2 regions of the Mycobacterium sp. RTGN6 genome follow, and region 2 is predicted to be linked to the other one. Evidence: predicted binding sites of a transcription regulator. Region 2 holds the regulator's gene; the other holds the start of a gene.
What was found. Region 2 encodes LexA, which represses DNA repair genes until DNA is damaged. Its sites were predicted from a motif close to CGAACANNTGTTCG; they were not measured.
Positions count from the first base shown of each region.

Region 1: a site for LexA is predicted at 12,391-12,404, ahead of SLQ33_RS29260 (HNH endonuclease signature motif containing protein). Genes of this name have one in related genera too.

Region 1 covers NZ_JAPZKZ010000014.1:88,344-103,315, forward strand. The annotation lists gene SLQ33_RS29190 (cold-shock protein) at 1-14, shown strand, start outside; gene SLQ33_RS29195 (hypothetical protein) at 232-624, shown strand; gene SLQ33_RS29200 (hypothetical protein) at 711-1,157, shown strand; gene SLQ33_RS29205 (cutinase family protein) at 1,309-2,247, opposite strand; RNA gene ssrA (transfer-messenger RNA) at 2,395-2,763, opposite strand; gene SLQ33_RS29215 (maleylpyruvate isomerase family mycothiol-dependent enzyme) at 2,841-3,692, opposite strand; gene smpB (SsrA-binding protein SmpB) at 3,746-4,243, opposite strand; gene ftsX (permease-like cell division protein FtsX) at 4,245-5,141, opposite strand; gene ftsE (cell division ATP-binding protein FtsE) at 5,142-5,831, opposite strand; gene SLQ33_RS29235 (hypothetical protein) at 5,878-6,411, opposite strand; gene SLQ33_RS29240 (mechanosensitive ion channel family protein) at 6,408-7,379, opposite strand; gene prfB (peptide chain release factor 2) at 7,369-8,475, opposite strand; gene SLQ33_RS29250 (FAD-dependent oxidoreductase) at 8,628-10,004, shown strand; gene SLQ33_RS29255 (SDR family NAD(P)-dependent oxidoreductase) at 10,009-10,782, shown strand; gene SLQ33_RS29260 (HNH endonuclease signature motif containing protein) at 10,956-12,386, opposite strand; gene SLQ33_RS29265 (hypothetical protein) at 12,554-12,922, opposite strand; gene hisN (histidinol-phosphatase) at 12,946-13,728, shown strand; gene SLQ33_RS29275 (acyl-CoA dehydrogenase family protein) at 13,770-14,972, shown strand, end outside.
Region 2 covers NZ_JAPZKZ010000007.1:41,909-56,880, forward strand. The annotation lists gene SLQ33_RS18005 (sigma-70 family RNA polymerase sigma factor) at 1-862, shown strand, start outside; gene SLQ33_RS18010 (metal-dependent transcriptional regulator) at 990-1,679, shown strand; gene SLQ33_RS18015 (DUF4192 domain-containing protein) at 1,676-2,722, opposite strand; gene sthA (Si-specific NAD(P)(+) transhydrogenase) at 2,883-4,298, shown strand; gene SLQ33_RS18025 (trypsin-like serine peptidase) at 4,304-5,086, opposite strand; gene SLQ33_RS18030 (proteasome assembly chaperone family protein) at 5,196-6,212, shown strand; gene SLQ33_RS18035 (alpha/beta hydrolase) at 6,240-7,274, shown strand; gene SLQ33_RS18040 (PhzF family phenazine biosynthesis protein) at 7,317-8,015, shown strand; gene nrdR (transcriptional regulator NrdR) at 8,023-8,487, opposite strand; gene SLQ33_RS18050 (LysM peptidoglycan-binding domain-containing protein) at 8,575-9,030, opposite strand; gene lexA (transcriptional repressor LexA) at 9,220-9,900, shown strand; gene SLQ33_RS18060 (hypothetical protein) at 9,913-11,880, opposite strand; gene SLQ33_RS18065 (acyl-CoA dehydrogenase family protein) at 12,095-13,246, opposite strand; gene SLQ33_RS18070 (molybdopterin guanine dinucleotide-containing S/N-oxide reductase) at 13,405-14,972, shown strand, end outside.

The sequences.
Region 1 (14,972 bases), on a different contig from region 2:
TCGACTCCGCTTAGACCCCCGGATGCAGCGACGTTGTTTGCTATCACCTCGCCCCGTGGTGGGTCATCATGAGCCATGGGGAGATTGCGGTGGTCGGGCAACAACGCTAGGTGGCTGCTCGCCGTCACCGCAGCACTAGGTGCAGTCATTCTTCTAGTGGCCGTTTCGGTGGCCGTTGAGTCTGCAGTGCCTCGGTCCCGCGCAGCCTTGTCGTTGCGCAACGCGATCCCAGTGGACCAGGAACTCAGGAACCTCAACCGGGTTTCGCACTGGCCGACACAGTGGGTCGACGCGGTGTGCGAGCCACCGCTGCATCAACTTCGGAACTACAAACGACTGCCGAATGCGACCTACACCGCGTCATGCCGGTCACTCATCAAATACCAGGGTGACGTCGACTATTTGATGGTCGCCTTCTGCCCAGGCGAGCTGCCCATGCAAGTCGACCTGAGCAACGAGGGGTACACGTTCTACTCGTTCGCGAGTTACTACGGCAGCCTGTTCGTCGTCGCCACCGTCTCGGACACAACCGTTACCGGCAACGATGGCCTTGGCGTATCGCCATCCCTGCAGCCACTCGAGCAATTCGGGTTCAATGTCTACCGTGACCCCGGGCCACCGTAGCTCGAAACCTTTGACGCAGAGCGCTATTCGTCCTCTATGGCGACGAACTCGTCGAGTCGGAAGCCTCCGAGCTGCCGCTGGAAGCCGTGTTGCTTGACGACTGGCTGGCCGAAGCGGTGGAGGTGGCACCTGAATTGTTGCGGCCCGGAGCCGTGTCGAAGTCTGCGGTGGTCGGCTGGCTCGTTGTGCTGCGCGCCGCCTCCGACAAGTCTTCGCTCACGCGCGTCCGCTTGGTGGCGGCTGCCGGCGTCGACGCATTGGACCCTGCGGGTGCGTCGTGTACTTCAGGAGTAGGTATCGACGGCGCAGCCGAACTACCAGCATCCGTGTCCGGTGACAGATTGCTCGATGTCGACAAGGTCGACGACACGTCGGATCCTTCTGGGGCAGCGCCTTCTTCAGAAGCGGCGATCGAAGGCACAACTGGATTGGTACGGTCCGCCTCCGGCGACGCGTCGCTCGGGGTCGACCGGGTCATGGTCACGGCGGGGATGTTCCCGGGCAGCGTCACATCCGGTCCACCCACGCCGTAGGCGCCGGCCGGCGTAGTCCCGAAGGGGCGGCCCAAACCGACCTCCTGAAGACCGTCGTCCATACCCGTCGGGACAGCCAACAGGAAGTTGCGCGCGACAGTCAACGGATCTACGGCCGGAATCAAGCCCATCGCAGTGGGTTGTCCAAACGTCACGGCAAGCCGGCCACGACCGAGGGGTCGTACCCCGGTGCGGACGAGGTGTAGCCGGGCAACTGCTGGTACGCCGGCGTCTGGGAGTCATACGCCGGGGTCTGCGCGTCGTACCCCGGCGGCATGTGATCAGTGCCCTGCGGCGGCGACGCATAAACCGGCGTCTGCGAGGCATATCCGGGCGGCTGTCCATAACCCGTCGGCGGCCCGAAGCCGGGCACCGACTGGCCCGTACCGGCCAACAACTTGGACGCAGCGAAAGCCGCGGCTTGCGTGGTGTACGCGGGAACGTAGCCCTCGGTGTGCCCGCTCCATTCGTTGCCTGGACCCGCGTGACAGATCGGATCGGCGGGGTTGCAGAGGTCGATCCCCTTCCCGGTGAACATCGCGGCCTGGGAAGGCAGCTTGGTACCTGCGCGGTTCGCGACGTTCCCGAAGGTGGCGATCGCCGCGACGCTGCCCGCCAACGAAGGCGGGAGAGCAGCGCCCCACGCAATCCCGACGATGGGATTGCCTGCGACGATGTTGACGATGTTCGCGCCCTGCGAGTATCCGCCCAACACGATCTTGGTGTTGGGACACGAGGCCACCGTGGATTTGATGTGCGATATCGCGTCCTTGGCGCCGTCCCCAGTGCCCAGCTGCAGCTTGCCCGCGTCATAGTCCACCGCGTAGGTCGCGATGTTCATGCCGACGGCCTGCGCGCGCAGCGAGTCGACGAAGGCATCGCCAACGACGCCGATGCCTTTGGGCTCGTCCGTGCCCCGGGCAAACACGACCTCGGCGTCGGCGCAGTCGGCGGCGGACGCAACCGGTACGGCGCTCGGAGTCCATTGCTGAACGGCGACGATGACCAGCGCAGCCGCGCCACGCCCGGCCCAGCGGCCCACCGATCGCGCGTTCGTTGCCCGCGAGCTACGCCCGCAATGAGGAGGCATGTCTCGAATCTACCCTTAGCCAGGAGAAACGCATCATTCGTGAGTGATCGAGCATTTTCAGCGAATGCGACCGCGGAACGCTGCGGTGAACACACGGCGACAAGGCGACAAGCAGGCCAGAGGTTGGGTCTCTGGCCTGCTTCTCGTTGGTGGAGCTGCCGGGAATCGAACCCGGGTCCTACGGCATTCCCTCGAGGCTTCTCCGTGCGCAGTCCGCTATGTCTCTACTTGGATCTCCTGCTCACGCGAACAAGTCAGGATGACGATCCCAGTCGCTGTTTGGTGTCCCCGTACATCCCGCGACCGGACGTATGGGTTTGTCCCTCTAGCTGACGCCAGGCTCCGGGTCGAGGGCTCTCCCGGTCTGACGGACACACCGTCGCTTAGGCAGCGAGGGCGTAGTCGCGCTGATTGGAATCGGCGCTTAATTGGTTGCAGCGACGCTTACGGTGGTCTCTTGCCTGCACCGGCACGCTTCCCTTGATTCGATGCGCGAAGTCGAAACCGTTCAGCCCCTCGCACACCCGCCGACGTTCGACGGACTCTTCATCCTACCTGGGGCTATGACAATGGCCAATGAATAAACATTCCAGCTAGATCACGTAGGCCAGGTTGTCGACGATCCGCTGGCCCACCTCGGCGTCACCGTCGTACTCGATGGCCGTCGACCGTGCCGTCGTCATCGGCCGCCCGCCGCCCAGCCGGGTGAACTGCAGGCCGTCGAGCCGGATCACCGTCGTCGGCGCCGCGCCGCCGAAGTCCGATACGAGCGCTGCGCGTCCGTCGACCGCCACCCGGATGTCGCGGCTCAACGGGCCGGTCAACGCGAGCTCCACCCGCGCGCCGTCGGGCGCCTTGCCCCGTTTGCCGACCACGAACGCCATGCTGGCAGCCATTTCGTCGAGCGCCTGGCGCGCCGCGGGGCTGTCGAGGTCCTCGTCGGAGGACGGGCGCGACAACGCCTCACGGATGTCCTGTTCGTGCATCCAGCAGTCGAAGACCCGGATCCGCATGAAGCGCCCGTAGCTGTCGGGCCCGGCCGGCGTGGCCGTCGCAGCGTGCCAGTCGTCGTCGCTCATCGCCGTCAACACCGCACGGCGTTCCGCAGTGACGCTGCGGAATCGCTCGAGTACGTCGGCCCCGGTCTCACCGCTGAGGTGACGGATCCAGCACTCATTGAGCTCCCCGATGGGGTTGCGCACGTGCTCCAGCGTCGTGACGTCGACGTCGGACTCCGGCGTCGGAACGCCTTGCAACATCGACTCGGTGCCGATCACGTGCGCGACGACGTCGTGCACGCACCAGCCCGGTAGCGGCGTCGGTGACTTCCAGCGCACGTCCGGCAAGCCGGTCAGCAGGAGGTCGATGGCGTCCCAGGACGCGAAGAGTCCATCGAGCACCTGGGCCTTGTCGAGCTGCGTCACAGGACGTGAAGGGCTGTTCACCGCCCGAACGTACCGCCCGAATCAGCGCCCCGTCAGCCGGTTGCGAAGGCCGGTCAGGACTTGCCCTTGGCGCGGCGGCCCATTTCCCGCGAAATCTCGCGCTCGGCATCACGTTTGGCCAGCGCCTGCCGCTTGTCGTGGGCCTCCTTGCCGCGGGCAAGCGCGAGCTCGACCTTGACCTTGCCGCTGGTGAAGTACAGCGACAGCGGCACCAGCGTGAAGTTCCCGTCGCGCAACTTGCCGATGAGCGTGTCGATTTGGCTGCGGTGCATCAGCAGCTTGCGATTGCGCCGCGGCGCGTGGTTGGTCCAGCTGCCGTGGGAGAACTCGGGGATGTGCAGGTTGCGCAGCCAGATCTCGCCGTCGTCGACGGTGGCGAACGCGTCGGCTAGCGACGCCTGACCCTCCCGCAGGCTCTTGACCTCGGTACCCATCAACGCGACGCCTGCCTCGAACGTCTCGAGGATCGAATAGTTGTGCCGCGCCTTGCGATTGGTGGCCACGACCTGATTGTTGCGGCGGGTGGCCTCGTCTACCTTCTTCTTGGCCACGTCAACGCCGTACGTACAAGCGCAGCGTCACGTACGCGGTGATGCCCGACATCGCCAGCCCGAGGAACAGCATCCACGGTGCGCTGTAATAGATCACGTCCGCGTAGTCGACCTTCGAGATCAGGTTGGCTTGATAGAACTGGTTCAGGGCGTTCTCCAGGAACACCGCACGCACCACGATCAAGCCGAGGATCGCGATCACCACGCCCGCCAACGCGGCGGCCATCGCCTCGACGAGGAACGGCAGCTGGGTGTACCACCGACTCGCGCCGACCAGTCTCATTATCCCGATCTCGGTTCGTCGGGTGTACGCCGCGACCTGAACCATGTTGGCGATCAACAGGATCGCACCGATCGCCTGCACGATCGCCACTGCGAACGCCGCGTTGCTGATCCCGTCGAGCACCGCGAAGAGCCGGTCGACGAGCTCCTTCTGGTTCGTCACGTTGAGCACGCCCGGCTGGGTGCGCATCGCGTTGTCGAACTCGTCGTGACGCTCGGGATCGGCGAGCTTGACGACGAACGACGCGGGGAACGCATCCGGGCTCGCCACGTCCTTGAACTGGGGGATCTTCTTGATCGCGTCCTCGTAGGCGGCCTGGCGGTTCAAGAACGTGACGGACTTGACGTCGTCGCGATCGTCGAGCATCTTGCGCAACGACTGGCACGGATCTGCATCGCAGTTGGGGTCGTTGGCCGATACGTCGTCCATCAGGAAGACTTGGCTCTCAACACGATCCAGGTAGATGGCGCGGGACGTGTCGGCCAGTCGCACCACTAGCAGGCCGCCGCCGAACAGCCCGATGGAGATGGCCGTCGTCAAGATCATGGCGACCGTCATCGTGACGTTGCGACGAAGCCCGGTGAGGACTTCGTTGACTAGGAAGCCGAAGCGCACTTAACGATCCATTCCGTAGACGCCGCGCTGTTCGTCGCGAATCAGGCGGCCGAGCTCGAGTTCGATGACGCGCTGGCGCATCGAGTCGACGATGTGGTGGTCGTGGGTGGCCATCAACACCGTCGTGCCCGTGCGGTTGATCCGCTCGAGCAGATCCATGATGTCCTTGCTGGTGTCCGGATCAAGGTTTCCGGTGGGCTCGTCCGCGAGCAGCACCAGCGGTCGGTTGACGAACGCGCGGGCGATGGCGACGCGCTGCTGCTCGCCGCCGGAGAGCTCGCTCGGCAGCCGGTTCGCCTTGCCCGACAGTCCGACCATCTCGAGCACGTCGGGCACGACGCGGTTGATCACGTCGGCGCGCTTGCCGATGACCTCGAGCGCGAACGCGACGTTCTCGAACACCGTCTTCTGCTGCAGCAGCCGGAAGTCCTGGAAGACGCAGCCAAGCACCTGGCGCAGGCTCGGGATGTGGCGGTTCGCCAGCTTGTTGACGTGAAACTTCGACACCTGAATGTCGCCGTGCGTCGGGGTGTCCTCCGCGAGCAGCAGCCGCATGAACGTCGACTTGCCCGAACCGGACGGACCGATGAGAAACACGAACTCGCCCTTGTCGATCTTGAGCGACACATTGTCGAGGGCGGGTCGCGCCGAAGACTTGTACTGCTTGCTCACATGGTCGAGGGTGATCATCACGGCACGCCAGTGTAGCGGTGTCGCCGCATGCAACCGCCGATCGCTATGGCGCCGGAGTGGTCGGCGACGTGGAGCCGGGGCTCGCGGACGTCGTCGGCACGGTGGTCGGCGTCCCCGACCTGTTGGGCACCGGCAAGGGCGTCGTCGCCCCCGGCGTGGACGTGACCGTCGTCGGCGGAAGCGGCCCAAGACCGTCCGGATCGACCACCGTCGTCGCCGTGGCTTCGGACGGGGTCGTCGGAGTGGTCGACGGGGTTTCGCCCGGTGAGGTCTCGGTCGGGCTGGGCTCCGTCGTCGTGGTGGTCGTCGTCGGCGTCGTGGTCGTACTGGGACGCTGAACGTAGGTTCGGGGCACCCACGTGTACTCGGGGTCGGGCATGAATCCCGGCGGCACCACCTGGGCCGTCTCGGGCGCGGCGGGCGTAGGCGCGGGCGGCTGATAGGTGTTGTGCAGCCACGTGATCGCGAAGAACGCGGCGATCAGTGCGGCCGTCGAGGTCCGGATCCGCCCGTTGATGATGTACGCCGGCCAGCCGCGGTCGGTACGCGTGCGGGTGAGCCAGTTCCAGAAACTCATGGACGGTCCTCGCCGTCCTGCTGATCCTTTGGCGAACTGACGTTGGCCGAACTCGGGAGCGTGTTCACCACTGGTCTGTTGTCGGCAGAGGTGACGATCCCGGCCCGGATCAGGGCGCCGACCACCAGCAGTCGAAGTCGGCGGCCTACCTCGAACTGCTTGCCTGGCAGTGTCCGCGCGACCATGCGCAGGTTCACCGTGTCGACTTCGATGCTCTCGACACCCATCACCTGAGGCGCGTCCAGGAGCAGCTTTCGCAGGCTTTCGTCCTTCATCGCCTTCTCGCTGACCCCGTGCAGCAGTTCGTCGACCTTGGTGAGGTCGGCGCTGGTCGGAACCGGGATGTCGATCACCGCGCGGGCCCAGTCCTTGGACAGATTCATCGTCTTGACGATCTGACCGTTGGGGATGGTGAACACTTCACCTTCGGTGGACCGCAGCTTGGTGACCCGCAGGGTGACGTCTTCTACCGTGCCCTCGGCCGGTTCGGCGATTCCGGCGACGGTCAACTTCACGAGGTCACCGAAGCCGTACTGCTTCTCGGTGATGACGAAGAATCCCGCCAGCAAGTCCTGCACGATGCGCTGCGCGCCGAAGCCCAGCGCCGCGCCCAGCACGGCGGCGGGGGCAACGAGCGACCCGACGGGGATGGCGATCACGTCGGTGATCTCGACGAGCACCACCACCAAGAGGATGGCGATCGAGACCCACGAGATGACCGATGCAACCGCCTGCCGGTGCTTGGCGCTCTCGGTGCGCACCAGCTGATCGGTTTCCTGGAAGTCCGCGTCGATGCGACGGGTGATCTTCTGGGCCGTCCAGCTGATGAATCGCGCAGCCAAAATCGCAAAGATGACCAGCAGCGCGATCTTCAGTCCGCGGGTGATGATCCACTCGCCGATATCGCCCCGCCAGAAGTCGTGCCAGCGTTGCGACCATGCGATTGCTACGTAGGTTTTAGTCGTCATCTTTCCTATTGCGCCAACGGATTCCCGCTTCCAGGAATCCGTCGATGTCTCCGTCGAGTACGGCCGCTGGATTGCCGACCTCGTATTCGTTACGCAGGTCCTTGACCATCTGGTACGGGTGCAACACGTACGAGCGCATCTGGTTGCCCCACGAACTGCCGCCGTCACCCTTGAGCGCGTCCATCTCGGCGCGTTCCTCTAAGCGTTTGCGTTCCAATAACTTTGCCTGCAGAACCCGCATCGCCGCCACCTTGTTCTGCAGCTGCGACTTCTCGTTCTGGCAAGTCACGACGATACCGGTGGGGATGTGGGTGAGTCGAACCGCAGAGTCGGTGGTGTTGACCGACTGGCCACCGGGACCGCTGGACCGGTAGACGTCGACGCGCAGGTCGCCTTCCGGGATCTCGATGTGATCGGTGGTCTCGACCACCGGGAGCACCTCGACGTCGGCGAAGGAGGTCTGGCGCCTGCTCTGGTTGTCGAACGGGCTGATTCGCACCAGTCGGTGGGTGCCCTGCTCGACCGACAGCGTCCCGTAGGCGTACGGCGCGTGCACCGCGAAGGTCGCGCTCTTGATGCCCGCCTCCTCGGCGTAGGACGTGTCGAACACCTCGACGCCGTAGTCGTGCTTCTCGGCCCAGCGGATGTACATCCGCATGAGCATCTCGGCCCAGTCCGCCGCGTCGACCCCACCGGCGCCCGATCGGATCGTGACGACGGCCTCGCGTTGGTCGTACTCCCCCGACAGCAGCGTGCGGACCTCCAACGCCTCGATGTCGTCGTGCAGCTTCGCCCGCTCGGCATCGGCCTCGGCGACGTCGGCGGCGCCACCATCCTCGCGGGCGAGCTCGTAGAGCACCGGGAGGTCGTCGAGCCGCTGACGCAGCTCCTCGACGCGCCGAAGCTCGCTCTGCGCATGCGAGAGGTCGCTGGTGACCTTCTGGGCATGCGTCTGGTCGTCCCACAGGTTGGGGTCGCCGGCCTGTTCCTGCAATGCGTCGATGCGGGCGCGCAGCGCGTCGACGTCCAGCACCCGCTCCACCGTCGTCAAGGTGGTGTCGAGGGCGGCGATGTCGGCTTGCAGGTCGGGATCCACGGGAGTTCAGGGTACCGACCGCATCGCCCGTGCCTTTCCACGTTGGCCGCGGGATCCGATTTAGCGGTTTAGAGTCGGCTGGGTAATCAGCCGAGCTACGTCCGCGACAGCCCCTTGCGCGTAGCCGGACAGCGACAGAAGGCTCCTTATCAATGCGCCCATATCACGTGGCGATCGTCGGCTCTGGCCCTTCGGGATACTTTGCGGCCGCCTCGCTATTGAAGTTCGCCGACGCGGCCGACGACTCCGGTCAGGGTCGTGACGTGCGCGTCGACATGCTCGAGATGCTGCCGACCCCCTGGGGCCTGGTGCGCTCCGGCGTGGCACCCGACCATCCGAAGATCAAGACGATCAGCGCCCAGTTCGAGAAGATCGCGCTCGATCCGCGCTTCCGCTTCTTCGGCAACGTCAGGATCGGCGAGCACGTCCAGGCGCCCGAACTCGCCGAGCGCTACGACGCCGTCGTCTACGCCATCGGGGCGCAGTCGGACCGGCCGCTCGGCATACCCGGCGAGGAGCTTCCTGGCAGCGTTGCTGCCGTCGACTTCGTCGGCTGGTACAACGCGCACCCCCACTTTTCGGACATGGCGCCCGACGTTTCGAGCAGTCGGGCCGTTGTCGTGGGCAACGGCAACGTCGCGTTGGACGTGGCACGCATCCTGGTCAGCGACCCCGACATGCTGGCGAAGTCCGACATCGCCGACCACGCGCTGGAGTCGCTGCATGCGCGCGGCGTCGAGGAGGTCGTCGTCATCGGCCGCCGCGGGCCGCTTCAGGCCACGTTCACCACGCTGGAACTTCGCGAGCTCGCCGACATGGAGGCGATGGCCGACGTCGACGTCATCGTCGACGTCGCCGACTTCGACAAGATCACCGATGACGAGCTCGAGGCCGCGGGCAAGACCGTCAAGCTGAACGTCAAGGTGATGCGGGGTTACGCCGAGACGACACCACGGGGAGCAAAGCGCCGCATCGTGTTTCGGTTCCAGACCTCCCCGATCGAGCTCAAGGGCGACGGGCGGGTCGAGTCGATCGTGCTGGGCCACAACGAGTTGGTGGACGAAGGTGGGCGGCTGGTCGCCAAGGACACCGGGGTCCGTGAGGAACTCCCCGCGCAACTGGTGGTGCGGGCCGTCGGCTACCGCGGCGTGCCCACGCCCGGCCTGCCGTTCGACGACCGGTCGGGCACCATTCCGCACACCGACGGGCGGGTCGAGGGCAGCGCGAACGAGTACGTCGTCGGCTGGATCAAGCGTGGCCCGTCCGGCGTGATCGGCAGCAACAAGAAGGACTCGGCCGACACGGTGGCCACCCTGCTCGCCGACCTCGACGGGCGCACGTTGCCCGACTTCGGCGACGATCACGACCAGTCGCTCGTCGAATGGTTGCTGTCGCGGCAGCCCAAGTTGGTGACCGACGACCACTGGAAGTTGATCGACGAACACGAGCGGTCCTTGGGTGAACCGCACGGCAGGCCGCGGGTGAAGCTGACGAGCGTCGCGGAGCTACTTCGGATCAGCCACGGCTGATCACATGACGCGCTTTTCCGGCCGGGTCGCGCTCGTCACCGGCGCGAGTTCGGGGATCGGCCGCGCGACCGCCGTCCAGCTGGCCCGCGATGGGGCGGCAGTGGCGCTCGTCGCGCTGCCCGGTGACGCCCTCGAGGACTCCGCTCGGCAGTGTCGCGACGAGGGGGCACGCGCGCTGGCCATCGAGGCCGACGTCTCCGATCCTGCACAGGTGACCGCTGCGTTCGACCGGGCGAGCGAGCTCGGATTCGTGTCGGCGGTGTTCAGCAATGCGGGCATCTCGGTGGTCGCACCCACAGTGACGACGAGCGATGACGACTGGCTGCGGCAGCTTCACGTCAACCTCTCGGGTTGTTTCTACGTGGTCCGCGAGGCGGCCCGACGGATGATTCCCGCTGGGCACGGTTCGATAGTCACGACCGGATCCGAACTCGGTGTGCTCGGACAGGCCGGCTTCGTCGGCTACACCGCAACCAAGGGTGGCGTGCTCGCCATGACGCGCGCCCTGGCCGCCGAACTCGCCACGCACGGAATCCGGGTCAACAGCGTCTCCCCAGGCACCACCGACACCCCGATGGTGATGGCCGAGTTCGCCACTGCGCCGGACCCTGCGGCGGAACGCGCCGAGAACGAGGCGTCGATCCCCTTGGGCCGCCTCGCCCGACCCGAGGAGATCGCCAACGCCGTCGCGTTCCTGCTGTCCGATGAGGCCAGCTACGTCACCGGTTCCAACCTGGTGGTCGACGGCGGGCGCACGAGCTGTTTCAGCCTGGGCTGATCAGCCACGACTCATGCGGGTAAAGACGCTGGCGTAACGACGCAGGACGTCACATCGCCGGGTTCACCACCCCACCGGCGCCCGTCACCGATCCGAGGTCTCACCACTCCTCGGCCGACGCCGTCGCGCGCATATGCCTGTGGCCACCTCTCCGGCCTCGACGCCGAACTGGCCTAGTCCCATGGCCATTCTGGTGGTGCGGGGCCGCCGGGTTGGCCGGTGTCGTTGGTGCGTTGGGGTTTCGGGTCGTCGGGTGGCCTTAGTAGTAGTTCTGGTCGGTGGTAGTAGTTGACTCGGGCTTGGCCGGTGTCGAGGTGTGGTGGGGGCGTCCATTCGACCTCGCCGCGGGAGTTGATGGTGGTGGTCCAGCCGCCGGGGCCGACCATGCGGTTGTCTGGCCCGCAGGCGAGGGCGAGTTCGTCGACGTTGGTGTTGCCGCCGTCGATCCAGTCGCGCAGCGCGTGGTGGACCTGGCTGCCGTAGGCGCCGACGGGGCAGCACGGTTTGGTGCAACCCCCGTCACGGGCGATGAGCATGATCCGCTGCGCGGGGGAGGCGACGCGTTTGGCCCGGAACAGATCCAGCGCCGACCCGGTGGCGCCGTCGAAGACGGCCAGGAAGTGGTTGCCGTGCCCGCCCAACCGGATCACCTCGCCGATGGGCACGACGGTGCCCCCGCCGGTGACACCGACCCCGGCGCGCGATTCCAGGTCCTGCAGGGTGGTGCGGATGATGATCGACACCGGCAGCCCGTTGTGTTGGCCGAGTTCGCCGCTCATCAGGGCGATGCGACCGACCGCGACGAACGCGTCGTGTTGGCGCTGCGCCAGGGTGCGGTGGTCGTTGTCGATTTGGGCCTGCGACGGAGTCCCGCTGACACAGGGTTCGGGGTCGGCGGGGTTGCACATGCCGGGGGCCGCCAGTTTGGCGAAGGTGGCCTCGTAGGTCGCCCACGCTTCGGGGGTGAGGTTCCCCGTCACCGGGCGGGTGCCGTCGCGACCCGGGGGGCCGACCGTGAAGCCGCGTTTGCGGGCGCGTTCGGTGTCGTCGGGTTCGGGGCCGTCCTGATCGAGCAGGAACAGCACCCGATCGGCGGAGTCCTTGAGTTCCTTGGGGCCGACGCCGACGGCGAGCCGAACCAGGTCGAGTTCGATCTGCTCACGGGTGGGTGTGTCGACGAACGCCGGGATGCGGCCCATGGCGTCGCGGATCTTGTCGACGTGTTCGGCGTTGATCAACCCCGCGGCTTGGGCGGCGGCGGTGGCGGCCAGCACCGGCGCCAGCGGTGCTCCGATCAAGCTCTGGCGTGGGCCCAGTACTGCGGCTTCGGCGAGCCGTCGGCCGGCTTCGGCGGTGGAGATGCGCCACCGGATGCGCAGCACCTCGTTCCAGGACTTGGCGCCCATCGCCTGCGGGGTGGTCTCGGTCTGCAGTCGGGCCAGCCCGCGGTGCCACTGGGTCGGCAACTGACACGACAACGTCTCGAGCTCGTCGAGGAATTCGAGCAATTCGGCCTCGGTCAGGAGCGAGAGGTCGCAGCCGGCCAGCGCGTCGTGCGCGGCCCGTAAAGCGGCCACCGCTTCCCCGACTGCTGTCCCTGACATGACTCGAACATACGTGCGAACACCGACAAGAATTCGCCGAATGTGACGACTGGAACTGAAGTGACAGAAGAGTTTTCACCGAATCGCCGAAACTGCGGTGAGATCACGATCTTGCGAACAAACCCGATCTCGCCGCAGTCTCGTCGACGGACTAGTAGGGCGAGGGTCTAATAGGGCGCCGGCGGCTCGTACGGCTGCGACGAGGGCGGCAACGGCTGCTCTGGCGGCGCGAACCGCCAATTGTCGGGGTTCTTGGTCGAGTACACGACGGGCATCAGGTCGCCCATCGACGGCCACGCGCTCACGTCGACGGCCACCCGCGCGTAGACCGGGTGCTCGTTGACCGTTGGCCCGCTCATGACCCCGTTGATCGTCACGAACTGTTCGCCATCGGCATCGGGTTTCGGGCTCAGGCTGGTGATCAGCAGAGTGCCATGGGCTTGTTCGCCGCCCAGTCCGCGTCGCCCCATGATCCGCGGGCCGATCAGCAGGGCCAGTGAGCCGAGCAACACAAGGAGGATCACGATTTCCAACACACGCCCATGGTAGGACTGCAGCCATGAGCTCGGTCGCAGACGACATTTCGCTAGCCCTGCAATTGGCCGACCAGGCCGACGCGTTGACGATGGAGCGGTTCGGCGCGCTGGACCTGCGCATCGAGACCAAACCCGACCTGACGCCGGTCACCGACGCCGACCGGGGCGCCGAGGAGTCGTTGCGCGAGTCGTTGTCGAAGAGCAGGCCTGGCGACGCCGTACTGGGTGAAGAGTACGGCGGCACAGCGGTTTTCAGCGGACGCCAATGGGTGCTCGACCCGATCGACGGCACCAAGAACTTCGTTCGCGGCCTGCCGGTGTGGGCGACGCTCATCGCACTGCTCGTCGACGGCGTGCCCGAGGTAGGAGTGGTCAGCGCGCCTGCGTTGCGCCGACGGTGGTGGGCCGGAGCCGGCGAGGGGGCGTTCACCACGTTCGACGGCGTAACTCGACGCATCTCCGTATCGGGCGTCGACGACGTGGCGTCGGCCAGCCTGTCGTTCTCCGACCTCACCGGGTGGGGTGAGCGTCGGTCGCGATTCCTCGAGCTCGTCGACGACGTGTGGCGGGTGCGGGGCTACGGCGACTTCTGGTCGTACTGCCTGTTGGCCGAAGGGGCGGTCGACATCGCCGCCGAGCCCGAGGTGAAGCTGTGGGATCTGGCGCCCCTGGACATCCTGGTCCGCGAGGCCGGCGGCCGGTTCACCAACGTCGAGGGTGCGCCCGGTCCGCACGGGGGCAGCGCAGTGGCGACCAACGGCCTTTTGCACGACCGGGTCCTGTCGAGCCTTGAATACGTGACGTAGGCAACAGGACCGCCGATCTTACTCAGGAGTAAGATACGGCCATGACCAACACCCTGCCGTCCAACGACGAGACGAAGCGCCGCCCCAAGCGCTCCGGCGCGGAGAGCGCCATCGGCCTGCAGCGACACAAGCGCACCGCGACCGATGTCGGGCTGGCACTAATCACCCCGCTCCTCGGTCAGGAGTTCCTGGACCGCTACGGCCTACGCGACCCGCTCAACAAGGGGCTGCGCTACGGCGTCAAGACCGCCTTCTCGGCCGTCGGCGCCTCCTCGCGTCAGTTCAAGCGCGTGCAACGCCTCGGCAAGCCGGCCACCCGGCTCAAGCCGAGCGGGTCGGACTACTTCGACCTGACCCCCGACGAAGACCAGACGATGATCGTCGAGACCGTCAGCGAGTTCGCCGCGAAGGTCCTGAGGCCCGCCGCCCACGACTGCGACGCCGAAGCCGCGCACTCGCCCCACCTGATCGGAAAGGCCGCCGAACTCGGCATCACGGCCATCAACATCCCGGAGGACTTCGACGGCATCGCGGAGAGCCGCGGCACCGTCACCAACGCACTCGTCGCCGAGGCACTCGCCTACGGCGACATGGGACTGGCGCTGCCGATCCTGGCGCCCGGTGGTGTCGCATCCGCGCTCACCCACTGGGGCAGCGCAGGCCAGCAGGCCACCTACCTGCCTGCGTTCGCGGGTGAACAGGTCCCGCAGGCGTGCGTGGCGATCGCCGAACCGCATGCGTTGTTCGACCCGACCGTGCTGAAGACCACCGCGGTGCGCACCCCGAGCGGCTATCGGCTCACCGGCGTCAAGTCGTTGGTGCCCGCCGCCGCCGACGCCGAGGTGTTCGTCATCGCCGCCCAACTCAACGGCAGGCCAACGCTGTTCATCGTCGAGTCGTCCTCCGAGGGGCTGACCGTCAAGGCCGACCCGAGCATGGGCGTCCGTGCGGCCGCACTCGGCCGCGTCGAGCTCGACAACGTCGCCGTGCCGCTGGAGAACCGGCTCGGCGAGGACGAGGCCACCGACGCCGACTACTCAGAGGCGATCGCGCTGGCCCGATTGGGTTGGGCCGCACTGGCGGTCGGCACCTCACATGCGGTGCTCGACTACGTCATCCCCTACGTCAAGGAGCGCGAGGCGTTCGGCGAGCCCGTTGCCCGCCGCCAGGCCGTCGCGTTCATGTGCGCCAACATCGCCACCGAGCTCGACGGGCTCCGGTTGGTCACCTGGCGCGGAGCGTCG
Region 2 (14,972 bases):
CGCCTTGCTCAACGCGGCCGACGAGGTCGAGCTCGCCAAGCGCATCGAAGCAGGGCTTTACGCGCAGTACGTGCTCGACACCAAGAAGCGCCTCGGCGACACCCGCAAACGCGAACTCGCGGCAGTGGTGCGCGACGGCGAAGCGGCCCGGAGCCACCTTCTGGAGGCCAACTTGCGGCTGGTCGTCTCGTTGGCGAAGCGCTACACCGGTCGCGGCATGCCACTTCTGGACCTCATCCAGGAAGGCAACCTCGGGCTGATCCGCGCGATGGAGAAGTTCGACTACGCCAAGGGCTTCAAGTTCTCGACGTACGCCACCTGGTGGATCCGTCAGGCCATCACCCGTGGCATGGCCGACCAGAGCCGCACCATCCGGTTGCCCGTCCACCTGGTGGAACAGGTCAACAAGCTGGCGCGCATCAAGCGCGAAATGCACCAGAACCTGGGCCGTGAGGCCACCGACGAGGAGCTGGCCGAGGAATCCGGCATCCCCGTCGAGAAGATCAACGACCTGCTGGAACACAGCCGCGACCCGGTGAGCCTGGACATGCCAGTGGGCAGCGATGAAGAGGCCCCGCTGGGCGACTTCATCGAAGACGAGAACGCGATGTCCGCCGAGAACGCCGTGATCTCCGAATTGCTGCACACCGACATCCGCCACGTGCTGACCACGCTCGACGAGCGCGAACAGCAGGTGATCCGGCTGCGGTTCGGCCTCGAGGACGGGCAGCCGCGCACACTCGACCAGATCGGCAAGCTGTTCGGGCTCTCGCGCGAGCGGGTGCGCCAGATCGAGCGCGAGGTGATGGTCAAACTGCGCCAGGGTGAGCGCGCCGAGCGGTTGCGCTCCTACGCCAGCTAGCTCCTCCGACAGTGATCCCCGTCGACTACGACGGGGATCACTGCTTTCAGATCACACTGAGCCGGACCATGTTGCACACCAGATCAGCCGCTCACCCCGGTAGACTGGCCGGGACGGAGGGCAGCGCATGAACGATCTGATCGATACCACCGAGATGTACCTGCGGACGATCTATGACCTCGAGGAAGAAGGCGTGGTGCCCCTGCGTGCCCGCATCGCCGAGCGCCTCGAGCAGAGCGGCCCGACGGTAAGCCAGACGGTGTCGCGCATGGAGCGGGACGGCCTGCTGCACGTGGCCGGTGACCGCCACCTCGAACTCACCGACAAGGGCCGCGCGCTGGCCGTCTCCGTGATGCGCAAGCACCGGCTCGCCGAACGCCTCCTGGTCGACGTCATCGGCCTGCCGTGGGAGGAAGTGCACGCCGAGGCTTGCCGGTGGGAGCACGTGATGAGCGAGGACGTCGAGCGCCGCCTCGTCCAGGTGCTCGACAATCCCACCACCTCACCGTTCGGCAACCCGATCCCCGGCCTGTCCGACCTCGGGGTGATGTCGACCGGCGACGACGACGTGACCCTGGTGCGGCTCACCGAGCTGCCCAGCGGCTTTCCCGTCGCGGTTCGCGTGCGCCAACTGACCGAACACGTCCAGGGCGACGCGGACCTGATCTACCGGCTGAAGGACGCAGGCGTGGTGCCCAACGCGCGCGTCACCGTGCAGGTCAACGACCACGGCAGCGTGATGATCGTGATTCCGGGTCACGAACAGGTCGAACTCCCTCACCACATGGCCCACGCGGTCAAGGTCGAGAAGGTCTAACCGGCTCGTCGCCGAAAGTTGCGCCGCGGCGGCAGCGCAACGCCGATGCGCTTGGCCAGTCGGTAGCCCGTACGCGCGAGTTCGCGTATCTGCTCGGGCCGCATGCCCGACTGCAACGCCTGGTCGAGCATCCGCGCCATCTTGTGGCTCGCGTCGCTGCGCAGCGCCGCCTCCAACGAAACTCCTGCGAGCGGCCCGTCGCCGCGAACGTAGGCCGAAAAGGCAAACAGCACAAGCGCTTCCACCCGCCACGGGTCGGGTAGCACGCGGGACAACAGCGCCCACAGCGCCTCTACCTGGTCGCCGGTGCGCCCGACCGCCAGTGCATACAACGTGTCACGGACCCTCGGATCGGTCAGCGCCCACGCCAACCGGGCCACGTCGTCGTCGGTGACGACCCGACCCTCGGCCACGTCCGCCGCCGCGGACATCGCGAGCTCGACGTCGCGGCGCGCGGCAGCGTCAGGCCGGCTTCCGCCGTCATGCTCCGCACGTTCGATGAGCTCGCTCAAACCCGCGGCGCGCTCCAGGTCAGTCGCGGTGATGACGTCGAGGAGCTCGTCGCGGCTCGCGCACAGCCGCCGCCCGTCGAGCACCGCAGCCACCGCGAGCGGCGACGACGACGGATCCTCCACCACCCCGCCGCCCGGCCCGTCCGCACGGTGCCAGCGCCCGCCTGCGGCGACCCGGTCCACGACGTGCGCGTCCCGCAGTTCGATGCCGTGCTCCTCCAGCGCATAGGTGGCCACGCGGGTGAGCTCGCGGTAGTCGTCGTTGCACATCCTGCACGAGGCGCCGTCCTCGTCGACGATCACCACGATGGCCCCGTCTGGGCAGCTTGCCGCGGCGACCGCGGCCATGTGAACCACCACATCGCACGCGTCGTCGCTCAGGTCGGCGCGCATCACGCAGCCGAGCTCGCCACCTTCGAGAGTGACCAGCACTAGGGATTTCTCGGGGACGAAGCCGAGCACGGCGGGCAGCGCCGCGATGAGCTTTCCGGGGCGGTCGAGGGGGAAGTGGCGTGGATCGAATGAGGTCATGCGCCGAACTTCGCAGCAGCACCCGTCGTGGATCGCCCGCTATGCGCGCCAGGCTGGGCGCTCGTGGAGCAACGTGCGTCTGGGGATGAGGACCGTTGTTCATTCGGTATTGACCGCGTCGGCATGCAAGATCGTCCGAACCGGCGTACACCTTTGTTCCATGGGTTCCACGCAGGAGTACGACCTCGTCGTCATCGGTTCTGGGCCGGGCGGGCAGAAGGCCGCCATCGCCGCTGCGAAGCTCGGCAAGTCGGTCGCGGTGATCGAACGCGGCCGCGCGCTCGGCGGCGTTTGCGTCAACACCGGGACGATTCCCAGCAAGACCTTGCGGGAGGCGGTCGTCTACCTCACCGGGATGAGCCAACGGGAGCTCTACGGCGCCAGCTACCGGGTCAAGGACAAGATCACCCCGGCCGACCTGCTGGCCCGTACCCAGCACGTCATCGGCAAGGAGAACGACGTGGTGCGCTCGCAACTGATGCGCAACCGCGTCGAGCTGTACGTCGGCCACGCCCGGTTCCTCGACGAGCACACGATCCACGTCGAGGATCCCAACCGTGCCGAACGAATCACCGTGAGCGGCCGCTACGTCGTCATCGCCACCGGCACCAAGCCGGCCCGCCCGGCCGGCGTGGAGTTCGACGAGGACCGCGTGCTGGACTCCGACGGCATCCTCGACCTGAAGATCATCCCCACGTCGATGGTGGTCGTCGGCGCGGGCGTCATCGGCATCGAGTACGCGTCGATGTTCGCCGCGCTCGGCACCAAGGTCACCGTCGTCGAGAAGCGCGACAACATGCTGGAGTTCTGCGACCCCGAGATCATCGAGGCACTCAAGTTCCACCTGCGCGACCTCGCCGTCACGTTCCGGTTCGGCGAAGAGGTCACCGCGGTCGACGTCGGCTCCTCTGGCACCGTCACGACGCTGGCCAGCGGCAAGCAGATTCCGGCCGAGACGGTGATGTACTCGGCGGGCCGCCAGGGTTTCACCGATCACTTGGATCTTCCCAACGCCGGCTTGGAAGCCGACAACCGCGGCCGGATCTTCGTCGACGACAACTACCAGACCAAGGTCGACCACATCTACGCCGTCGGCGACGTCATCGGCTTCCCCGCGCTAGCCGCCACCTCGATGGATCAGGGCCGACTGGCGGCCTATCACGCGTTCGGCGAACCCTGTAAGGGCATGACCGAACTCCAGCCGATCGGCATCTACTCGATCCCCGAGGTGTCCTACGTCGGCGCCACCGAGGTCGATCTCACGAAGGATTCGATCCCCTACGAGGTGGGGGTGTCCCGCTACCGGGAACTCGCGCGCGGCCAGATCGCGGGCGACTCCTACGGCATGCTCAAACTGCTCGTCTCCACCGAAGATCTGCGCCTGCTCGGCGTGCACATCTTCGGCACCAACGCCACCGAGATGGTGCACATCGGGCAGGCGGTGATGGGGTGCGGCGGAACCGTCGAATACCTGGTGGACGCCGTGTTCAACTACCCGACGTTCTCCGAGGCCTACAAGGTGGCCGCGCTCGACGTGATGAACAAGCTGCGTGCGCTGAGTCAGTTCAAGCACTGAGGCACTCAGCAGTCGTCGGCGAACACCGTCGGCGGGGCGTCGCCGGGTCCGCCCGCCTCGGCCCGGCGAAGTAGCTGTTTGACCGCGTCGTCGAACGGCGGCGAGTACGACACGTCCTCCTCGCAGCCGCCGCCCTCCAATCCGCCGACGACCCCGGTGACCACCGAGTCGGCGAGCCACGGCGATCCGCTGGTTCCGTCGACGAGGCCTTCGCACGGCAGCGCGGGGTACCCGTGATGGACCGTGGCGCGAGCGCGGCAGCCCAGTTGCTCACCACCCATGCCAAAGGCGTAACCGTTCACAGTGACCTCGGTACCTTCCCGCGGCGACGTACCGAGTGCGAACCCACCGCCGGTGTGCGTCTCCACCGATCCACCACGATCGCGACTTACGCGCGCAATTGCGAAGTCCGCCAACGGATCTTGGTTGGACACCCAGCGCGGATCCAGATACACCGCGTCGAAGCGCCAGTAGTCCGAGGAACCGGCCTCGTCGGAGAAGCCTGGCACGAAGTACGCCTCGACGCCGTCGGCCATGCAGTGCGCGGCGGTCAGGATCAGGTCGCCGGCGGCCGAGTCCAGTACCGATCCACTGCACACGTGCAGCGTCTGTCCGCCGAGGAACACCGCGCCTACCCGCGGATCGCGTCCGACGGCGCCCGTGGTGGCCACCGACGACGGCGTGGTCGCCGGGGTGGTCGGGGTGGCGACGGAACCGGTCGCCGCATCGGTGCAGGAGGCCGCGAGCATCGTCACTCCGGCCGCGAGAACCATCCAGGTGCGACGCATCAACACCGATCTTGCCCGAACGCCACGATCACGGCAGGTCGTCGCGGAATGGCTGGCGCAGTGGTCGTGTTCGAACGGTTGTGTGGGGTACGCACTGGCAACTTCGCCGATGTGCGCGACACTAGAGGTCACGAGGAGGCAGCAGATGGCTGATCACGCGGATACCCCAGAGCCGCACTACCAACCCGAACAGACCGGGATGTACGAGCTCGAGTTCCCCGCGCCGCAATTGTCCGCAGGGGACGGCCGCGGCCCGGTGATGATTCACGCCCTGGAGGGGTTCTCCGACGCTGGTCACGCCATCAAGCTTGCGGCCACGCATCTCAAGGACACGCTCGACACCGAGCTGGTGGCCTCGTTCGCCATCGACGAGCTCCTCGACTACCGCTCCCGGCGGCCGCTGATGACGTTCAAGACCGACCACTTCACGGACTACGACGACCCCGAGCTCAACCTCTACGCACTTCACGACAGCGTCGGCACCCCGTTCCTGCTGCTCGCGGGCATGGAACCCGATCTGAGGTGGGAGCGGTTCATCACGGCGGTGCGACTGCTGGCCGAACGGCTCGGGGTACGCCAGGTCATCGGACTCGGCACCATCCCGATGGCCGTCCCGCACACGCGTCCCATCACGATGACGGCACATGCCAAACACAAGGAGCTCATCGCCGACCATCAACCGTGGGTCGGGGAGGTGCAGGTGCCGGCAAGCGTGTCCAACCTGCTGGAGTACCGGCTGAGCCAGCATGGCCACGACGCCTTGGGGTTCACCGTGCACGTCCCGCACTACCTGGCCCAGACGGACTACCCGCCGGCCGCGGAGGCGCTGCTCGGCGAAGTTGCCAGAGTGGCTGCGCTCGATTTTCCGCTCGCCGAACTGACCAAGGCGGGTGCGGAAGTGCACGACAAGATCAACGAGCAGGTGGAGTCCAGCGCCGAGGTCGCTCAAGTGGTGACGGCGCTGGAGCGCCAGTACGATGCGTTCGTCGCCGCTCAAGAGAACAGGAGCTTGCTGGCGCGTGACGAGGACCTTCCCAGCGGGGATGAACTCGGCGCCCAGTTCGAACAGTTCCTCGCCGAACAGGGCGGTGGCGAGTTCACCGGGGAGGACGACGCAGCGCCCTGACCAGGCCCGACAGTGAAGTTGGCGACCATGACCGATTCGAAGACCAAGCGAAAGCCCAACCTGCGCACGGTGCGCGAACTCACGCCGACGCTGCAATACCGCACCATCCACGGTTACCGCCGCGCGTTCCGGGTGGCCGGGTCCGGGCCAGCGATCCTGCTCATCCACGGCATCGGCGACAACTCGACGACGTGGAGCACGGTGCAGTCCAAGCTCGCGCAGCGGTTCACGGTCATCGCCCCGGACCTACTGGGGCACGGCAAGTCCGACAAGCCACGCGCCGACTACTCGGTGGCCGCCTACGCCAACGGCATGCGGGATCTGCTCAGCGTGCTCGACATCGAACACGTCACGGTGGTCGGCCACTCGCTCGGCGGCGGGGTCGCCATGCAATTCGCCTATCAGTTCCCGCAATTGGTGGAACGACTGATCCTCGTCGGCGCGGGCGGGGTGACCAAGGACGTCAACATCGCGCTGCGCATCGCTTCGGTGCCTCTCGGTAGTGAGGCGCTCGCAGTGCTGCGGCTGCCGCTGGTACTTCCCGCGCTCCAGGTGGTCGGGCGCATCGGCGGCGCCCTGTTCGGGTCGACAGGCGTCGGCCGCGACATCCCCGACGTGCTGCGGATTCTCGAGGACCTGCCGGAGCCCACCGCGTCGGCGGCGTTCGCGCGCACCCTACGCGCCGTGGTGGACTGGCGCGGTCAGGTCGTCACGATGCTCGACCGATGTTATCTGACCGAATCCGTACCCGTGCAACTCATTTGGGGCTCTCGCGATTCTGTGATCCCGGTCGCCCACGCTCGAATGGCACACGCCGCGATGCCCGGCTCCGAGCTCGAGGTCTTCGAGGGCTCCGGCCATTTCCCCTTCCACGACGACCCGGACCGCTTCGTCGAACTCGTCGAGAAGTTCATCGACGGGACCGAACCCGCGGTCTACGACCAGGACGTCCTTCGGAATCTGCTGCGCACCGGCATCAGCGAAGGCGGCCTCACCGGCTCGATCGACACCCGCGTCGCCGTGCTGGACGCGATGGGTCACGACGAACGCAGCGCCACCTGACCGAACGGCGGCACGCCTCCGCTACCCGGTAGCGTTTAACGCATGGCCATCGATGTGAGCGTGCTACGGGTCTTCACCGACTCCGCGGGCAATTTCGGGAACCCCCTCGGGGTGATCGACGCAAGCCTCGTCGCACCTGCCGATCGGCAACGCGTCGCCACCGAATTGGGTTACAGCGAATCGATTTTCGTCGACCTGCCGCAACCGGGCACCCGTACCGCCACGGCGCACATCTTCACTCCGACCACCGAGTTGCCGTTCGCCGGACATCCCACCGTCGGGGCGTCGTGGTGGTTGAAGGACCGCGGGACGCCGATCAACACGCTGCAGGTGCCTGCCGGTGTGGTGCAGGTGGAATACGACGCGCGTCCAGACGGCGAGTTCACGGTGGTCAGGGGGCGATCCGACTGGGCGCCGGACTTCTCGATCTACGACATGGATTCGGTGGCGGACGTGTTGGCGGCCGATCCCGACGACTACGGCGACGACGTCGAGCACTACGTCTGGGCCTGGATCGACCGCGAGACGGGGACGATCCGGTCTCGAATGTTCGCTAGCCACCTCGGAATCACGGAGGACGAGGCGACCGGGGCCGGTGCCGTACGCATGACCGACTACCTGAGCCGCGACCTCGAGATCACGCAGGGCCAGGGGTCGCAGCTGAGCACCCGGTGGGATCCGGAGGGATGGGTGAGGGTCGCAGGCCGCGTCGTCGACGACGGGGTGCGCACGCTCGACTGACCGGCGCCTAGCCCGTGGTTGGTACTTCGCGGTGGGCGCGCAGCGCCTCGATCTCGCGTTCGAAGTCGGCGGCCGATGAAAACGACCGATAGACGGATGCGAACCGCAGATAGGCCACCTCGTCGAGGTCGCGCAACGGCCCCAGAATGGCCAGCCCGACTTCGTTGCTGGGCACCTCGGCGGATCCGGCGGCGCGCACCGCGTCCTCCACCTGCTGCGCCAACAGGTTCAGCGCGTCGTCGTCGACGTCGCGGCCCTGGCACGCCCGGCGCACGCCCTTGATGACCTTCTCCCGACTGAACGGCTCGGTGACGCCACTGCGCTTCACGACCGCCAGCACGGCGGTCTCCACGGTGGTGAAGCGGCGGCCACACTCCGGGCAGGAGCGGCGACGCCGGATCGCCTGACCCTCATCGGTTTCGCGCGAGTCGACCACCCGGGAATCGGGATTGCGGCAGAACGGACAGTGCATCACCGCTCCTTCGCCGCGTGCGCCTACGGGGGACGCATACGAGCGTACCGATGCACGGCACCACGTTTCACGGCGCATGTCGACCGATCAGCCGACGGGGGCAATCAAGGTCTGACCGGCGTCCACCGCAGCCGAATCGAGTTCGTTCAACTCACGGATCTGATCGACCATCGCGCCCGTCGGCGCATCCGGCGCAATCCGCTGCGCGAGCTGCTGCAGCGACTCACCCGACTGGACCTGCACCACCGCCAGGCGGCTGGGCACCGATGTGGTGGTGTCCGCCGCGTCGACGGGCGCACCGAGCTGGGCCACCAGCCCAAGCCACACGGTGATCGCAGCGGCGATCAGTGCGAGCACGACCGTGGCTGCGGGGGTGATCGGGCGGCGACGGTGCGATGCACGCGACATCAGCACGCCGGTGCCGCGGTACGGCAATGCAGCCCCGGGCGGGCGGTGCGCCCGGGGCCGGCGGCGTACGTCCCGGGCCGGCCGCACGGGACGGACGACGAGGTCAGTGGGGTTCTCGCGGGTGATGATGGTCATCTTCGGTGGCCTTCCTCGGTAGGATTATTCGCTCCTGTGTTCGAACCATAATCGCTCACGTGTTCGATTGGTAGAACATGTGATCGAACTGTTGCAAACGATAACCGGGGGCACCGACAAGAAAATCCCGGCGACACGCCCTCGAACACATGTTTGATTCTCGGGCCACATGCGACTACATTCGCCGCCATGAGTGACAGCAGTGACGACACCGGTTCACGACGCGATGCGGGGCTGACCGAGCGTCAGCGCACCATCCTCGAGGTCATCCGCACCTCGGTCACCACTAGGGGTTATCCACCGAGCATCCGCGAGATCGGCGACGCGGTCGGGCTCACGTCCACCTCGTCGGTCGCCCATCAGCTGCGCACGTTGGAGCGCAAGGGCTTCATCCGGCGCGACGCCAACCGTCCGCGCGCCGTCGACGTGCGCAGCCCAGACGAGGTGGCCAGTGCCGTAGTGACCACCGACCTCGCCGGGTCGGACGCGCTACCCGAGCCGACGTTCGTCCCCGTGCTCGGACGCATCGCCGCCGGCGGGCCGATCCTGGCCGAGGAGGCCGTCGAAGCCGTCTTCCCGCTGCCCCGTGAACTCGTCGGCGAGGGCTCGCTGTTCCTGCTGAAGGTCGTCGGTGAGTCGATGATCGACGCAGCGATCTGTGACGGCGACTGGGTCGTCATCCGTCAGCAGAACGTCGCCGACAACGGTGACATCGTGGCCGCGATGATCGACGGCGAGGCCACGGTCAAGACCTTCAAGCGCACCGGAGGTCAGGTGTGGCTGATGCCGCACAACCCGATGTTCGATCCGATTCCCGGTAACGACGCCGCCATCCTCGGCAAGGTCGTCACCGTCATCCGCAAGGTGTAGGCCCGCCCGGCTTCAGCCCTTCACGAATCCATTCGTCAACGCGAATTCCTCACTGGCGAACCAGATTTCAGCGCGCACGTGCTCGTAGGGCCCGCTGCCCGGCGTCCAGTACAGACCCGACCTTGTGTCGGCCTTGATGGGATAACCGTCCGGCGCGTGGAACCCGTCCTCCGTCGCCAGCCGCAGCGATGTCTGCGCGGGTGCGGGCTCGTCGATACGGATGGCCGCGTGCCTGCCGCTCGGCGGCCCACTGTCGGGTTCTTCGTCTTCGTCTTCGTCATCGTCGTCGTGGTCGTACTCGAGGGGAAGTTCCGGCTCGGGTTCGATCAGTGTCGGAGCGGTGTCGATCGCGTCCTGATCGTCCGAGAGTCCCGCGGGCACGACGGGCACGGCGGGGTCCGACGGGTCCGAAACGGCGTGGCCGCGGTCGGTCGGCATCGCCCACATGCTCGCCGGCGCGTAGCGGCCGTCGTCCTCGCGAACGGGCAGCGGACCGGACTCGAAGTCGTGGTGAGCCGCCGTGTCGAGCTCGTCGTAGTCGTAGTCGTCGTCGAAGTCGTCATCGTGGTCGCGATCGTCGAAGTCCTCGGCGAACGGGTCCACCGAACCCCCGTGGTCGCGGCGACGTCGGTTCAGCAGCACCCCGATCAGGATCGCGACGAACAGCAGCGCGATGGGGACGATGGCCAGCAGCCACCACTTGTGCCACTGGTACCACTTCTCGCCGCCCGACTCGGAGACGTCGCCGGGGGCGGGCGCCTGTGGTGCCTGCAGTCCGGGCACCTTCAGGCCGGCCAGTTGCGCCGCGAGGTTCGCCGGTTCGGTGCTGAACTCGCCTGAGGTCTTGTCCCACGAGATCGCCCCGCCGTTGAACTTCTGCGTGACGACGTCGCCGTTCTCGGTCTGATCCGCGGTCGGTGCGCCAAGTTCACCCGTTGCACCGCCCAGCTTGGCCCACGCGGCGTTCATCGCACCGCGCACGATGACGGCACCGAAGTCGGGCGTCCAGAAGATGACCGGCTGATCGGCAGCGGCGAAGCTCACGATGGTGCTAGTGGGTGCGAGGCCGCCGTCGGCTTCATTGCTGGTCGGGAAGCCGAGGTCGCCCTGCGGGCCGCCCACGCTCTCGTACTTCGCGAGGACCTGACCGGTGACGACGTTGGCGCCGGTGGCGGGACTGTAGAAGATCTTGCCGCCCGCGTAGTTCTGCCCGAGTCCGTCGGCGCCGATCTGGTACTGGTCCCCCTGCTGCGCACCCAACGGCCCCATCGGGCCACCGGCCGCCCGGCGCGCGGCGTAGATCGCCGACGTGGCGTCACCCGGAACCACCAGGCCCGCAAGCTGACCCGCCAACTCGGGCGGGGTCGTCGTGAAGGCGCCGGTCTTCCGGTTCCACGACACCTGACCACCGGTGAAGTCCTGGCTGACCACGTCGGCGCGGTATACCTCGTCTTCCTTCGGCACGCCGAGCACCCCGGCCGACCCGCCGAGCCTGTCCCAGGCCGCGTTGATGGGACCACGCACCACCTGTGCACCGGTGTCCGGCGTAAAGAAGATGACCGGGTTGTCGGCCGCGCTGAACGTGGTGTTGCGACTGCCCGGCGCCTTGCCTGCGCCCTCGTCGATGTTCGGGAAGCCGAGATCACCGTCGACGGGCCCACCGAGCGACAGGTACTTGTCCAGGATCGCGCCCTGCATGATGTGCGCTCCGGTCTCGGGCGTGAAGTAGATCCGGCCGAACGCGAAGTTCTGACCGAAGCCGGCGCCGACCGGATAGACGCCGCCATCCTTGCCGCCGAGCGTGCCCGTGGTTCCGCCGCCGGCGTCCCACGCCGCAGTGATCGCGGCGTCGGCGTCGCTCGCCGGATCGGCCGACGCCATGGGAACGGTCGGCACAAGGAACGCGACGGCGACCGCCATCACGAGGCCCGCCGTTGCGCGCGCCATCGTCGTGCCCGCCAGTGTTCGCAGCCCGGTCATCAATCCTCCCCGCGAGCGGTGCAAGGTGCCCCGTCAAGTGTCGCGCCCGTCAACTTTGCTTTAGTCGACGTCCATCTTGAGGGATATCCAACCCGTCCCGGCAATGTGTCGCACCAAGGCACCCAGCATGGCGGGTGCCGGGACCGCCTCGTGACGGAACTTCGGCCCGGCCCAAACCGCCCCGAGTTCGGTCGTGCGCGAGCCAGCCGAGGCGCTAAACGCCCAGGCTACGGCCGATGATCTCCTTCATGATCTCGGTCGTCCCGCCGTAGATCGTCTGGATGCGCGAGTCCAGGAATGCCCGCGCGACGGGATACTCGCGCATGTACCCGTAACCGCCGTGGAGTTGCAGGCAGCGGTCGTTCAACCGCACCTGAGCCTCGGTGGAGTACCACTTGGCCATCGCGGCCTGCTCGACGGTCAGCTTCTCCTCGAGGTGCAACTTCAGGAACTCGTCGACCATCATCCGCACCACGGTGGCTTCGGTGGACAGCTCCGCGAGCGTGAATCGGGTGTTCTGGAAGCTGCCGATCGGCTTGCCGAACGCCTTGCGGTCCTTGGTGTACTGCAGCGTCTGCTCCAGCACGGCTTCCATCCCCGCGGCGGCCATGACGGCGATGCTGATGCGTTCCTGCGGCAGGTTCTGCATCAGGTAGACGAAGCCCTGACCCTCCTCGCCGAGCACGTTCTCGGCGGGCACCAACACGTCGGTGAACGACAGCTCCGCGGTGTCCTGCGCCTCGAGACCGATCTTGTCCAGGTGGCGTCCGCGCTCGAAGCCCTCCATGCCGCGCTCGACGACCAACAGCGAGAAGCCGAGTGCGCCCTTGTCCGGGTCGGTACACGCAACGACGATCACGAGGTCGCTGTGAATGCCGTTGGTGATGAACGTCTTCGAGCCGTTGAGCACCCAGCTGCCGTCCTCCTGCTTGACGGCGCGGGTTTTGATGCCCTGCAGGTCGCTTCCGGTGCCGGGCTCCGTCATGGCGATCGCCGTGATCAGTTCCCCGGAGCAGAAGCCCGGGAGCCAGCGCTGCTTCTGCTCCTCGGTCGCCAGCCGCAGCAGGTACGGCGCGATGATGTCGTTCTGCAACGGGAACCCAAGCCCGCTGAAGCGGCGCGCGGTGGTCTCCTCGGTGATGACGACGTTGTAACGGAAGTCGTCGTTGCCTCCACCGCCGTACTCCTCGGGCACCGCCATGCCGAGGAAGCCCTGCTTGCCCGCCTCGAGCCAGACGCCGCGATCGACGATCTTGTCCTTCTCCCACTGCTCGTGGAACGGCGCGACGTGGCGCTCGAGAAAGGCGCGATACGAGTCGCGGAAAAGTTCGTGTTCGGGTTCGAACAAGGTGCGCTCGTACTTGATGACCTGGCTGGAAGAGCCCACGGATGACCTCCGGATCGGCGATACGGGATGTGCCTCCGACCCTATACCACCCAACCGGATGGTTGATACCCGCGGTACCGGTACCGCGGCGAACGCTGGGGACCACGGGTTGCGGGCCGCCTCCCTAGACTTGGGGCATGCCGCCGACTCCGACGAGCCTCACCCATTGGGGCGCGTTCACCGCCGACGTCCAGGACGGCGACATCGCCTCGGTACGACCGTTCGACGGCGACGCCGACCCGTCACCGCTACTCGGCAACCTGGTGGGCTCCATTCGCCACGAGTCCCGCGTCGCGACGCCGGCCATCCGCCGCGGCTGGCTCGATGACGGCGCAGGCCCGAGCACTCGACGGGGTTCCGACGAGTTCGTCGCCGTGTCATGGGACGAACTGACCGAGCGGCTGGCCGACGAACTCCGCCGCGTCGTCGACACCCATGGCAACGAGGCCATCTACGGCGGCTCCTATGGCTGGGCCAGCGCGGGCCGCTTCCACCACGCTCAGAGCCAGGTGCACCGATTTCTCAAACTGCTTGGCGGCTACACATTTTCGCGTCACTCGTACAGCCTCGGCGCCACCGGCGCCATCATGCCGCGCGTCGTCGGGACCCACGACGACCTCTTCAGGCGATCGACCAACTGGCAGGTGATCGTCGACAACACCGACCTGATGGTCTGCTTCGGTGGAGTGGCGCTGAAGAACTCAGCGGTCAATGCCGGTGGCACCACCGAACATCCGTCCCGTGGCTCCATGGATCGACTGCGCGAACGCGGCGGGAAGGTCGTGTCGTTCAGCCCGCTGCGCGACGACGTCGACGGCGAGTGCGAGTGGTTCGCGCCGGTGCCCGGCACCGACGTCGCCATCATGCTGGCCTTGGCGTACGTGCTCGCCACCGAGGGGCTGGCCGACCGCGACTTCCTGGACCGCTACTGCGTCGGATATTCGCGATTCGAGCGCTATCTACTGGGAACCGATGACGGGGTGGCGAAGTCGCCGGAGTGGGCCGCGAAGCTCAGCGACCTGCGTGCCGACGACCTCACCACACTGGCACGGCGGATGGCGGCGGGCCGAACGATGGTGACGGTCAGTTGGTCGCTGCAACGGATCCGCCATGGCGAACAAGCGCCGTGGATGGGTGTGACGCTGGCCGCCATGCTCGGCCAAATCGGGCTGCCCGGAGGGGGTTTCGGGCACGGCTATGGCTCACAAAACGAAGTCGGCATGCCACCGCTGCGGTACGGACTCCCGACCTTCCCACAAGGCGCGAACGCGGTGCAGACCTTCATCCCGGTCGCCGCGATCAGCGACATGCTGCTGCACCCCGGCGAACGTTACGCATTCAACGGCAGCACACTGACCTACCCCGACATCAAATGCGTGTACTGGGCCGGCGGCAATCCGTTCCACCACCATCAGAATCTTCCGAGGTTGCGACGGGCGCTCGCCCGCGTCGACACGGTCGTGGTGCACGACCCGTATTGGACGGCGATGGCCAAGCACGCCGACATCGTGGTGCCCTCGACCACAAGCTTCGAACGGGACGACTATTCGGGCTCCCGCAACGATCCCCTGCTGATGGCGATGCCCGCGATGGCTCCGGCGTATGCGGAATCGCGCGACGACTATCAGAGCTTGAGCGCGCTTGCCGACCGACTCGGCTTCGGCGACGCGTTCACCGAAGGCCGCACGCCGCGCCAGTGGTTGGC